Regions from separate parts of the Pseudoalteromonas sp. SG43-6 genome, predicted to be linked through region 3. Evidence: predicted binding sites of a transcription regulator. Region 3 holds the regulator's gene; each other region holds the start of a gene.

Region 1 (4,321 bases), on a different contig from region 3:
GTTTATTTCTTTCAAAAATAAAAAGCCCCACATAAATGCAGGGCTTGAAAGATATTTAGAACCTAGAACTTAACCTATCTTTTTGTACTTAATACGCTTAGGTTGTGTGGCAGCAGAACCTAAGGTCTTTTTAAGCCACTCTTCATATTCAGTGTAGTTACCATCGAAGAAGTTAATTTGGCCTTCGTCACGGTAATCAAGAATATGTGTAGCAATACGGTCTAGGAACCAGCGGTCATGCGAGATACACATAACACAGCCAGGGAATTCTAAAATCGCATTTTCAAGGGCACGTAATGTTTCCACGTCCAAATCATTGGTTGGCTCATCCAGCAGGATAACGTTACCACCGGCTTTTAATAGTTTTGCTAAGTGTAAACGGTTACGCTCACCACCAGAGAGGTCTTTAACAAATTTTTGCTGATCGTTCCCTTTGAAGTTAAAGCGACTAACATACGCGCGGCTTGGGAATTCAAAGTTACCAATTTTCAGCACATCTTGACCGTTTGAAATTTCTTGGAAAACAGTGTTGCTGTCATCCATATTGCCACGGAACTGATCAACTGTTGCTAGTTCAACCGTTTCACCTAAGCTAATTTCGCCGCTGTCTTGCTTATCTTCACCGCTGAGCATTTTAAACAGTGTTGATTTACCCGCACCATTGGCACCAATAATACCAACAATCGCACCTTTAGGTACGGTAAAGCTTAAATCATCAATTAACACGCGATCGCCAAAGCTCTTCTTCAAGTTTTTAACTTCGATAACTTGATCCCCTAAACGTGGACCAGGAGGAATGAATAGCTCATTGGTTTCATTACGTTTTTGATAATCAGACTGCTGCATTTCAGTAAATTGCGACATACGCGCTTTTGACTTAGCTTGACGGCCTTTTTGGTTTGAACGTACCCACTCAAGCTCTTGCGCAATTGATTTTTGACGCGCTTTTTCAGATTTTTGCTCTTGCTGCAGACGCGCATCTTTTTGCTCAAGCCAAGAAGAGTAGTTACCTTCCCATGGAATACCTTCACCACGGTCAAGCTCTAAGATCCAACCTGCAACATTATCAAGGAAGTAACGGTCATGGGTTACCGCCACAACAGTACCTTCATAATCATGTAAGAAGCGTTCTAACCATGCAACTGATTCTGCATCCAAGTGGTTAGTCGGTTCATCAAGAATAAGCATATCTGGTTTTTCAAGCAATAAACGGCAGATAGCGACACGGCGGCGCTCACCACCGGATAGGAATTCAATTTTAGCATCCCATTCAGGTAAACGCAGGGCATCTGCGGCGCGTTCTAATACGTTGTCGATGTTATGACCGTCGTGGGCTTGAATAATTGCTTCAAGCTCGCCTTGCTCTTTGGCAAGTGCGTCAAAGTCAGCACCGTCCATCGCGTATTCGTTATACACTTCGTCAAGACGATTTAATGCGTTTTTAACTTCGCTAACGGCTTCTTCCACTGTTTCACGAACTGTTTTACTTTCATCTAAGATCGGCTCTTGTGGTAAGTAACCAATTTTAGTGCCTGGTTGAGGAAACGCCTCACCTTCAAACTCTTGATCAAGACCGGCCATAATGCGCAGTAATGTCGATTTACCAGAGCCGTTTAAACCAAGTACACCAATTTTAGCGCCAGGAAAAAAATGCAAAGAGATATCTTTTAAGATAGTGCGCTTAGGTGGCACAACCTTAGATACTCGACTCATCGAGAAAATAAACTTATCAGGTAAAACCATGGAAGGAGCCTTCAAATAATAATAAAAATTTCAATGTTGTATTGTAGTGGCTCAAAGGTGAAACAGTCAACGAAACAGCAAAGTTGGCTGTGTGTTTTGAACAAATAGGGTAACGAATTAAATTCATTTGGACATCTAAACATCTAGAGGTTGAAATTTCCAGCTATCCGTTCATAATTAGCCATTGGTTAATTATGCCTTGGAGATGAGTATGCCTATTACCGTTAAAGATGAATTGCCCGCAATTGCGAAGTTACGTCAAGAAAACGTATTCGTAATGCCAAAAAGCCGCGCTAAAACCCAAGAGATCCGTCCGATGCGCTTGGCGATTTTAAACTTAATGCCTAATAAGGTAGAAACCGAGGTGCAATTTATTCGTTTGCTCGCTAATTCACCCTTACAAGTGAATGTAGAGCTTCTACGTTTAGACACTCATCGCAGCAGTAGCAATTCAGAGCAGCATTTAGACACTTTTTACCGTTATTTCTCTGAAGTGAAAGACAACAATTACGATGCATTACTCATTACCGGCGCACCATTGGCACATTTAGAATATGACGATGTAGCCTACTGGGATGAACTAAAAGTAATTTTAGATTGGGCGGAGCAGCATGTAACCTCAACATTATTTTCGTGTTGGGCGGCTCACGCGGGTTTATTTCATCATTATAATCTAAAGCGTGAACTAAAAGAAAATAAGCTCTGTGGTGTGTTTACCCATAAGTGTTACTTTGAACATGGAGCCTTAACGCGTGGTTTTGACGATACCTTTGTAGTGCCGCACTCACGTTATGGTCATATTGATATTGAAAAAATTAACGCTTGTGATGACTTAGTGGTGCTGGCAGGTTCAGAGCAAGTAGGCGCTTACTTAATAAAAAACAAATCCGGCAGCCAAGTGTATATTACCGGGCATCCTGAGTATGATGCAGACACTTTAAAAGGCGAATATCAGCGCGATTTAGAAAAAGGCCCTGATGCGCCATTGCCTGAAAATTACTTTCCAGATAACAACCCAGATAACGAACCGTCGAAAACTTGGCAAAGCCATGCCTTTTTACTGTTTTCGAATTGGTTAAATTATTATGTGTACCAAACCACACCCTATGATATTAATTTAGTTAGCCAAGCCGTAAGGACTAACAACTATGCCGAATAATTTAGAAAACAAAAGCGCCGAGTTAATTGAAGCGTTAAAACAGCGTATTTTAATTCTTGATGGTGCTATGGGTACCATGATCCAAGAACACAAATTAGAAGAACACGATTACCGTGGCGAGCGCTTTAAAGACTGGCATGTGCTAATTAAAGGTAATAATGATTTATTAAGCATCACACAACCAAAAATTATTGCTGATATTCATCGTGGCTTTTTAAGTGCAGGTGCCGATATTATCGAAACCAACACATTTAATTCGACTACAATTTCGATGGAAGATTACGATATGGCCAGCATCAGCCGTGAAGTAAACTTAGAGTCAGCTAAATTAGCACGCAGTATTTGTGATGAGTTTACTGCTAAAAATCCAGCAAAACCACGCTATGTTGCGGGTGTTTTAGGGCCAACCTCAAAAACCTGTTCAATCTCACCGGATGTGAACGACCCGGGTTATCGCAATGTCACGTTTGATAAGTTAGTCACCGCGTATGTTGAATCAACCCTTGCTTTAATGGAAGGTGGTGTTGATTTAATTTTGATAGAAACAATTTTTGATACGCTTAATGCAAAAGCGGCTTCATTCGCGGTTGAAGAAGCGTTTGAACAAGCAGGGCGCAAGTTGCCTGTGATGATCTCTGGCACCATAACCGATGCCTCGGGCCGTACGCTGTCAGGGCAAACCACCGAAGCATTTTATAATTCTATTCGTCATATAAAGCCAATTTCAATTGGCTTGAACTGCGCGCTAGGTCCAGATTTATTGCGCCAATATGTAGAAGAACTATCGCGTGTTTGCGAAACCTTTGTCTCTGTTCACCCCAATGCTGGTTTACCGAACGAGTTTGGGGAATATGATTTAGAAGCACCTGAAATGGCTCAAGAAATTATCGATTGGGGCAAGTCTGGCTTTATCAATATTGTTGGCGGTTGTTGTGGTACCACACCTGCACACATCAGGGCATTTTCGAAAGGGCTTGAAGGTGTTAAACCTCGCCTATTGCCAGAGCTTGAAGTGCGTATGCGCTTATCAGGCCTTGAAGCGTGTAATTTAAACTAAGGTAGCCGAGATGACACAAAAAATAGCAGTATTTACCAACGTTGGCGAACGTACCAATGTGACCGGCTCAGCCATGTTCAAACGTTTGATCATGGAAGAAGATTACGAGACCGCGCTTAATGTTGCCCGCGAGCAAGTAGAAAACGGCGCACAGGTTATTGATATCAACATGGATGAAGCCATGCTGGACTCAAAAGCCGCCATGGTGAAATTTTTAAATTTGATTGCCTCCGAGCCTGATATTTCTCGCGTGCCAATTATGGTCGACTCTTCTAAGTGGGAAGTCATTGAAGCGGGCTTAAAGTGTATTCAAGGCAAGGCAATTGTAAACTCAATCTCGCTAAAAGAAGGTGAAGAGCCAT
Region 2 (4,321 bases), on a different contig from region 3:
ATTTTAAAAGCAACTAAATGCTCAATTAAAGGTTTTAAAGCCGCATTTAAGGAAGAGTCGGCCTTTCGTAATGAGCTTGCGCTAGGGCTTGTATTATTGCCATTATCATTTTGGCTAGCGCAATCATTACAGCACTGGGTGATACTTATAATCAGCTTTTTGTTATTGTTGATTGTTGAGTTGCTAAATTCAGCAATTGAAGCATTAACAGATCGAGTCGGTGTTGAATATCATGTGTTATCAGGGCGAGCGAAAGATATTGCTTCAGCGGCTGTGACATTAGCACTGATAGTGTTATTTATTGTATGGGCTGTGGCTGGGTATGAAAAGATAATTACATTGATAGGTTAGGAAGTTAGGCAAAACGTTACAGGCTTTGAGCGACAAGCTTCGAATACACCCAAGTCACTTTCTAGAACCGAGCTTTAATTGCGCGGGGTAAACCCGCGCCTACGTCTGGTAGCAGCGAGTTTATCTCGCGATAAACACTTTATCCTTCGCGGTGGCAAGCCACTCGCCTACAAGTAATATCCACCGCGCTCCTGTAGGTCGCCATTTATGGCGACAAGCCTATTTACCTCCGAGGGTAGGAGGCGCTGTGCGCTACACCGAGAAGACAAAAGTAAAGTTAATTACTTACAGGTTTTCCTCTATGAACTCTGTGGTGAAATTATTAAAGAATAGGTTTGCACCAAGAGTAGTGAATAAGGGGGGAAATACCACTGGCTTCGAACACGCCCTAACTCCTAGCCACTTCCTAGAACCTAGTTTTAATTTTGCGGGGTAAACTCGCGCCTACGTCTGGCAGCAGCGAGTTTACCTCGCGACAATAACCTACGCATTTACAACAACATAATCAGCAGGCATAAAAAAAGCGCCAATTGGCGCTTTTTTGTATTCACACAATGGCTAATATTAAAGACCAGCTGCTGCGCGAAGTGCGTCTGCTTTATCTGTGCGTTCCCAAGGGAATTCATCACGACCAAAATGCCCGTAAGCTGCAGTTGGTAGATAAATAGGGCGCTCAAGATCAAGCATTTTAATTAAGCCATATGGACGTAAGTCAAAGTGTTCACGAATCAATTCAATTAAACGTGATTCTTCAAGCTTGCTGGTACCAAATGTTTCAACACTGATTGACGTTGGCTCTGCAACACCGATTGCGTAAGAAACTTGTAGCTCACATTTGTCAGCAAGGCCCGCAGCAACGATGTTTTTAGCAACGTAACGTGCAGCGTACGCAGCTGAACGGTCAACTTTTGATGGATCTTTACCTGAGAATGCACCGCCACCGTGACGAGCCATGCCGCCATAGGTATCAACGATAATTTTACGACCAGTAAGACCACAGTCACCCATTGGGCCACCGATTACAAAACGGCCAGTCGGGTTAATGAAAAACTTAGTTGCACTAGTGATAAGCTCAGCAGGCAGTACCGGCTTGATAATTGTTTCCATCACAGCTTCTACTAAATCTTTTTGTGAAATGTCTTCACTGTGTTGAGTAGAAAGTACCACAGCGTCAATACCTACTGGCTTGCCGTTTTCATATGCAAAAGTAACTTGTGATTTTGCATCAGGACGTAACCAGTTTAGCTCGCCGCTTTTACGTACTTGCGCTTGACGCTGTACTAAACGGTGTGAGTAAGTGATTGGTGCAGGCATTAATACTTCAGTTTCATTACATGCGTAACCAAACATTAGGCCTTGGTCGCCAGCGCCTTGTTCTTCTGGGCTAGTACGGTCAACACCTTGGTTGATGTCAGGAGACTGCTTACCAATCGTGTTTAAAATTGCACACGAGTCGGCATCAAAACCCATATCAGAATGAGTGTAGCCAATTTCACGTACAGTTTTACGTGTGATTTCTTCGATATCAACCCATGCGCTAGTAGTGATTTCACCACCAACCATAACCATACCAGTCTTTACGTAAGTTTCACACGCAACACGGGCATGAGAATCTTGTTCTAAGATGGCATCTAGTACCGCGTCAGAGATTTGGTCCGCGATTTTATCCGGATGACCTTCAGAAACAGATTCAGAAGTAAATAAATGTTTTGCCATTGTCTTTGCTCACAAATATTGCGCTTCACAAACGTCGGTAAGAGCGCTAAAAAATTTAGGGGCGTATTTTATCTAAAACAACGATAGTTGCATAGTGTTTTTACGCCTAGACGTCTAAATAAAATTACTAATAACTTTTTGTTCTTAAAAAAAATTCATAATGCCCAATTTAATCAGGTTTTTAATTGCATACAGCCCCTACAATAAGTAAGAATGGATCTTCAAATGAATACACACAATAACCAGCGCAAATACAGTAAAGGTAGGAGAATCCATGCCGTCTCGCAAAGAACTTGCAAATGCTATTCGCGTCTTATCAATGGACGCAGTACAAAAGGCCAAATCTGGCCACCCTGGAGCCCCTATGGGCATGGCTGATATCGCAGAAGTACTATGGCGCGATTATCTAAACCACAATCCAACAAATCCAGAGTGGGTAGATAGAGATCGATTTATACTTTCCAATGGCCACGGTTCAATGCTTATTTATTCTCTATTGCATTTAAGTGGTTATGATTTACCAATTGAGGAAATTAAAAACTTCCGTCAAATGCATTCAAAAACACCAGGCCACCCAGAATACGGGTATGCTCCAGGTATTGAGACTACTACGGGCCCACTTGGTCAAGGGATCACTAACGCGGTAGGTATGGCGATTGCTGAAAAAGCATTAGCAGCGCAATTTAACCGTGAAGGTCACGATATTGTTGATCACCACACATATACTTTCTTAGGCGATGGTTGCTTAATGGAAGGTATTTCTCATGAAGCATGTTCACTTGCCGGCACATTAGGCCTAGGTAAGCTTGTTGCGTTTTGGGATGACAACGGTATTTCAATTGATGGTGAAGTTGAAGGTTGGTTTAGCGATGATACACCTGCACGCTTTAAAGCCTACGGTTGGCATGTAGTAAGTGACGTTGATGGCCATGACTCTGACGCTATCCGCGCAGCCATCGAAGAAGCACGCAGCATCACCGACAAGCCAACACTAATTTGTTGTAAAACAGTTATCGGTTATGGTTCACCAAATAAATCAGGTAGCCATGATTGTCACGGCGCACCACTAGGTGAAGACGAAATCAAAGCAGCACGCGAGTTCCTTGGTTGGACTGGTGAAGCATTTGAAATCCCAGCTGATATTTATGCACAATGGGATGGCAAAGAAAAGGGTAAACAACTTGAAGCTAACTGGGATGAAAAATTTGCCGCGTACGCCGCTGCACACCCAGAACTAGCCGCTGAATTTAAACGCCGTACTAGTAGTGAGTTGCCAGCAGATTGGGCTGAAAAATCACAAGCATATATTGAGCAACTAGACGCAAATCCAGCAAACCCAGCATCACGTAAGGCATCGCAAGACGCACTGAATGCATTTGGTCCATTACTGCCTGAATTTATGGGCGGATCAGCTGATTTAGCCGGTTCTAACCTGACTATTTGGAAAGGCTCTAAAGGCTTAACACGCGATGATGCCAGCGGTAACTACATCTATTACGGTGTACGTGAGTTTGGTATGTCGGCGATTATGAATGGTATTGCATTGCATAAAGGCTTTATTCCTTACGGCGCAACTTTCCTAATGTTTATGGAATATGCACGTAATGCTGTTCGTATGGCTGCACTTATGAAAGTGCCAAGCATTTTTGTATACACACACGATTCAATCGGTTTAGGTGAAGATGGTCCAACTCACCAACCAGTAGAGCAAATTGCTAGCATGCGTTTAACGCCAAACTTAGTTAACTGGCGCCCGTGTGACCAAGTTGAGTCTGCGATTGCATGGCAACAAGCGATTGAACGCCAAGATGGTCCAACATCACTTATCTTTACTCGCCAAGGCCTTGAGCAACAAACTCGCTCTGCGCAGCAATTAAGCGACGTGAAAAAAGGTGGTTATGTGCTGAGCTGTGATGGCGAGCCTGAGCTTATCTTAATCGCAACTGGTTCTGAGGTGCAATTAGCACAAGATTCAGCCGCGCAACTGCGTAAGCAAGGTAAAAAAGTACGTGTTGTCTCTATGCCATCGACCGATGTATTTGATGCACAAGACGCTGCTTATAAAGAAAGTGTACTACCAGCTGCAGTTTCACGCCGCGTAGCCGTAGAAGCAGGTATTGCTGACTACTGGTATAAATATGTAGGTTTAAACGGCGCTGTAGTAGGTATGACCACCTTTGGTGAGTCAGCCCCTGCAAATGAGCTGTTTGAGCACTTTGGCTTCACGGTAGAAAACATCGTAAACAAAGCTAAC
Region 3 (4,321 bases):
ACCGTACAGGATCTTGCACTCGCATACAGCCCCGGTGTTGCAGAACCGGTACGTGAAATAGCTGCTGATCCCGCTAATGCCTACAAATACACTGGTAAAGGCAATATGGTTGCGGTTATTACTAACGGCACCGCTATTTTAGGTTTAGGTAACTTAGGTCCATTGGCTTCAAAACCGGTTATGGAAGGTAAAGCGTTATTATTTAAACGCTTTGCGGGTCTAGATTCGATAGATATTGAGGTGAAACACAATACCACCGAAGATTTCATCAATACAGTTGCTAACATCGCTGATACGTTTGGCGGTATTAACTTAGAAGACATTAAAGCGCCAGAGTGTTTTGAAATAGAAAAAGCATTGATCGAGCGTTGTAGTATTCCAGTGTTCCACGACGATCAACACGGTACCGCGATTGTAACGGCTGCTGGTATGATCAACGCACTTGAAGTACAAGGCAAAGAAATCGAAGATGCGATTATCGTTTGTTTAGGAGCCGGTGCCGCAGCGGTTGCGTGTATGGAGCTACTGATCAAGTGTGGCGCATTGCGTGAACATATTTACATGTTAGATCGTAAAGGCGTTATTCATACTCGTCGTGATGATTTAAACGAGTACAAACAGTTATTCGCTAACAATACAGATAAGCGCACACTGCAAGATGTTATTGCTGATGCCGATGTATTTGTTGGTGTATCTGGCCCGAATTTACTTTCTCCTGACGATCTTAAGTTAATGGCTGATCGACCTGTAGTGTTTGCCTGTTCAAACCCAGATCCAGAAATCTCACCAGTGCTTGCTCATGGTGCTCGCGATGATTTAATCATGGCAACGGGTCGTTCAGATTATCCAAACCAAGTTAACAACGTGCTGTGTTTCCCATTTATTTTCCGTGGTGCGCTAGATGTGCGTGCAAGCAAAATTAATGATGAAATGAAAATTGCTGCGGTTGACGCTATTCGTAGCATTGCTAAAGAACCAGTACCAGCGGAAGTATTAAAAGCGGCGGGTGTTGAGACACTTGAATTTGGTGCGCAGTATATTATTCCAAAACCGATGGATCCGCGTCTATTACCGCGCATTGCCAAAGCAGTAGCGCAAGCGGCAATTGATTCTGGTGTTGCACAAATTGATATGCCGGAAAACTACATGGAGTAGCTGCTTCGCTGCAATTGGTAATGGCACAATAATAAAAACCTCAGCAACTTACGTTACTGAGGTTTTTTTGTAGCCAATTCCTGAAGCAGGAATATATACAAATGATAACTTAATCTTCGTTGAGTACAGGTACTTCGAGACCCATCTCAAGCATGATTTTTTTCACTTCTTCAGGCACTTTCTCTGGATTATCTTTACGTAAATCTTCATCGTTTGGCAGTGGTTGGCCAGTAAATGCGTGTAAAAATGCTTCACAAAGTAATTCGCTATTTGTTGCATGGCGAAGATTATTAATTTGACGACGAGTGCGCTCATCAGTCAAAACTTTTAATACATTTAGCGGGATCGAAACGGTGATCTTTTTAACTTGTTCTGATTTTTTCCCGTGTTCTGCGTATGGGTGAATATATTCACCATTCCATTTAGCCATAGGATGTATCGTTGCCTCAGGTTGTTAATTGTTTGCGCGACCTTTTGCAGCGCAAAGATGGCGAAATTCTATCGTGTTAAAAAAGATAGTCAAATACTTGTTTTTTAGCCATCTAGAGGCTTAAATGTTTTTACTTCTAATCTTGCGGCTAAAACCGCATAAATGCTTTGACTTATTAAATTTGATCCTCTAACCTTTTAGACGTCTAAACATCCATTTAATTGTAGGTGACGGTATGAGTCAAAAGAATAAAGCAACCATTGCAGTACGCAATGGTATTGATGCAGATAAACATCACGGCGCGGTTGTGCCTCCCATTCATTTATCGACCACCTACTCATTTGCTGATTTTGATAAAAAGCGCCAATATGATTATGGCCGTAGCGGCAACCCAAACCGTGATTTACTCGCTGAAACGCTCGCTAAGCTTGAAGGTGGCGCTAAGGGGATTATCACTGCAACGGGCATGGCTGCGGTGCATTTAGCTACTCAGCTGCTAAACAGTGACGATACCTTAGTGATCCCACATGATTGCTATGGCGGTAGTTACCGCTTATTCACCTCACTTGAAAAGCGTGGCTTATTAAAGTTAGTGGTTTTAGATTTAACTAAATCTGAAAATCATCAAAAAATTCTTGAGATAAAACCAAAGCTAATTTGGATTGAAACACCGAGTAATCCTATCTTACGGTTAACCGATATTAAAGCGATCACCACGATTGCTAAGCAGTGCGGTGCGTTGGTTGGTGCCGATAACACATTTTTATCACCTGCTTTGCAAAACCCAATTGAGTTTGGTGTTGATATTGTGGTGCATTCGACCACTAAATATATTAACGGTCACTCAGATGTTGTTGGTGGTGCGGTGATCGCCGCTACCCAAGAGTTGGGTGATGAGCTTGCTTGGTGGGCTAATAACATTGGCATTACCGGTGCCCCGTTTGATAGCTACTTAACGTTACGTGGTTTACGTACTTTGAATGTTCGTTTACGTCAGCATCAAGAAAATGCCTTTATTATTGCCCAATATCTAGAAAACTCCCCTTATGTAAGCCAAGTATATTACCCTGGATTAGTATCTCATCCACAGCATGAACTCGCTAAACAGCAGCAACGTGGTTTTGGTGGCATGGTAAGCTTTGATATCAAAGGTGATATTAATAATGCTGCAGAATTTTTGACCAGCTTAGAAGAATTTAGCTTAGCTGAGTCATTAGGTGGGGTTGAGAGTTTGATTTGTCACCCTGCAACTATGACCCACGCAGGTATGGAGGCAACTGCTCGTCTTGCTGCGGGAGTAGGTGATACCCTGATCCGTATTTCGGTGGGCATTGAAGATGTAAAAGATTTAATCGCTGACTTAGATCGTGTATTCAATAAAGTGAAACCAGGTCAAGCTCAGCACGGCGTAAAAGTAATTGCTTCCTCTGTTCAACAACAAGATGATGAGCAATCAAACTCATTTAAACTGACTCCTGCACATACGGCTTTGTGGTAATAAAAAATGGTAAATATAGTTCATAAATTTGGTGGTTCTAGCCTTAGTTCTGCAGAGCGTTATCAGGCCGTAGCAAATATTATTCTAGCCCATACGGAAGCCGGTGATTGTGTGGTGGTATCCGCAGCCGGTAAAACTACCAATACGTTAGTTACGCTATGGCAGAGTTACCAGCAAGGTGATCAACAGGCAGTGAGTGATATATTATTGCAGCTTGATAATCATCAACGTACTTTGATCGAGCAGTTATTGAGTCCAGCAGCGCGACATACGGCATTAAACGTATTAGAACAGGAGCTAGCCTTAATTGCACAGCAAACTCAACAGCAAAGCTTACAGGAAGCCGCATTGCTTGCTCACGGTGAAGTTTGGTCGGCACGATTATTGGCTAGCTATTTAAAACAGTTAAATGTTACAGCTCAAGATGTTGATGCTCGTCAATTGTTTACCCTTAATGATGGGCAATTATTACATCAAAAAAATCAACAAGCCTGTGCCGAGTTAATTTCAGCCAATTGCATTAATATTGTTACTGGTTTTATAGCCGCTGATTGCCAAGCAAATACCGTTACTTTGGGGCGCAATGGCAGTGATTACAGCGCGACTTTGTTAAGCAGTTATTGTCATGCTAGTCAGGTATCAATTTGGACTGATACCCAAGGGGTGTTTAGTACCGACCCTCGTAAAGTAAAAAAAGCGATTAAGTATTCTAAAGTATGTCGTGGCCAAGCAAACTTACTGGCGCGTTTGGGCAACCCAGTGTTACATGCTAAAACTCTCTCGCCATTAAAAAATACTGATATCAAGTTAGTCGTTCGCAGTAGTTACGACAGCGAAGCTAGCGCGACAGAAATTGTCAAAGAAGGTTACAGCAAAGCTAAGCGTTTTATCACTACCTTAGAAAATATTGATTTACTGCGCATTGATCAGCTGCGTGGCGGTGAAATTGGCGAATTAAGTCAGCTTATTCAACACAGCTTGCATCATTTTATTAAAAACGGCGATACCTACTTACTAGTGCCGGCAGCAGCGACTCATCAGGTGGTGAGTCATTTGCAAGGGCGCGCTAATATTATTGAGTCGAACTTACATGGTTGCGCTGTTGTGGCGCCACGAAATGATGTAGCGCAATTATTTGAACAAGCAACGCAAGTGCTTAGTGAGCAAAGTTTAGTGCCGCGCTTTAGCCATCAAGATGCAGACTACATATTACTACTAACGGATCAATCTATTGATAG

What was found. The regulator MetJ, encoded in region 3, represses methionine synthesis genes. The targets are predictions, from matches to a motif close to TAGACGTCTAGACGTCTA.
Region 1: metA (homoserine O-succinyltransferase) is a predicted target of MetJ. The motif match lies at 1,872-1,889, and genes of this name have one in related genera.
Region 2: metK (methionine adenosyltransferase) is a predicted target of MetJ. The motif match lies at 2,167-2,184, and genes of this name have one in related genera.

Annotation. Positions count from the first base shown of each region.
Region 1 covers NZ_JACJEZ010000028.1:31,322-35,642, reverse strand. Annotated here, with positions in the region: gene ettA (energy-dependent translational throttle protein EttA) at 70-1,743, opposite strand; gene metA (homoserine O-succinyltransferase) at 1,955-2,902, shown strand; gene H5201_RS13165 (homocysteine S-methyltransferase family protein) at 2,892-3,959, shown strand; gene metH (methionine synthase) at 3,970-4,321, shown strand, end outside.
Region 2 covers NZ_JACJEZ010000068.1:8,352-12,672, forward strand. Annotated here, with positions in the region: gene H5201_RS20395 (diacylglycerol kinase) at 1-351, shown strand, start outside; gene metK (methionine adenosyltransferase) at 916-2,067, opposite strand; gene tkt (transketolase) at 2,342-4,321, shown strand, end outside.
Region 3 covers NZ_JACJEZ010000012.1:79,948-84,268, forward strand. Annotated here, with positions in the region: gene H5201_RS07330 (malic enzyme-like NAD(P)-binding protein) at 1-1,155, shown strand, start outside; gene metJ (met regulon transcriptional regulator MetJ) at 1,265-1,585, opposite strand; gene metB (cystathionine gamma-synthase) at 1,821-3,083, shown strand; gene metL (bifunctional aspartate kinase/homoserine dehydrogenase II) at 3,090-4,321, shown strand, end outside.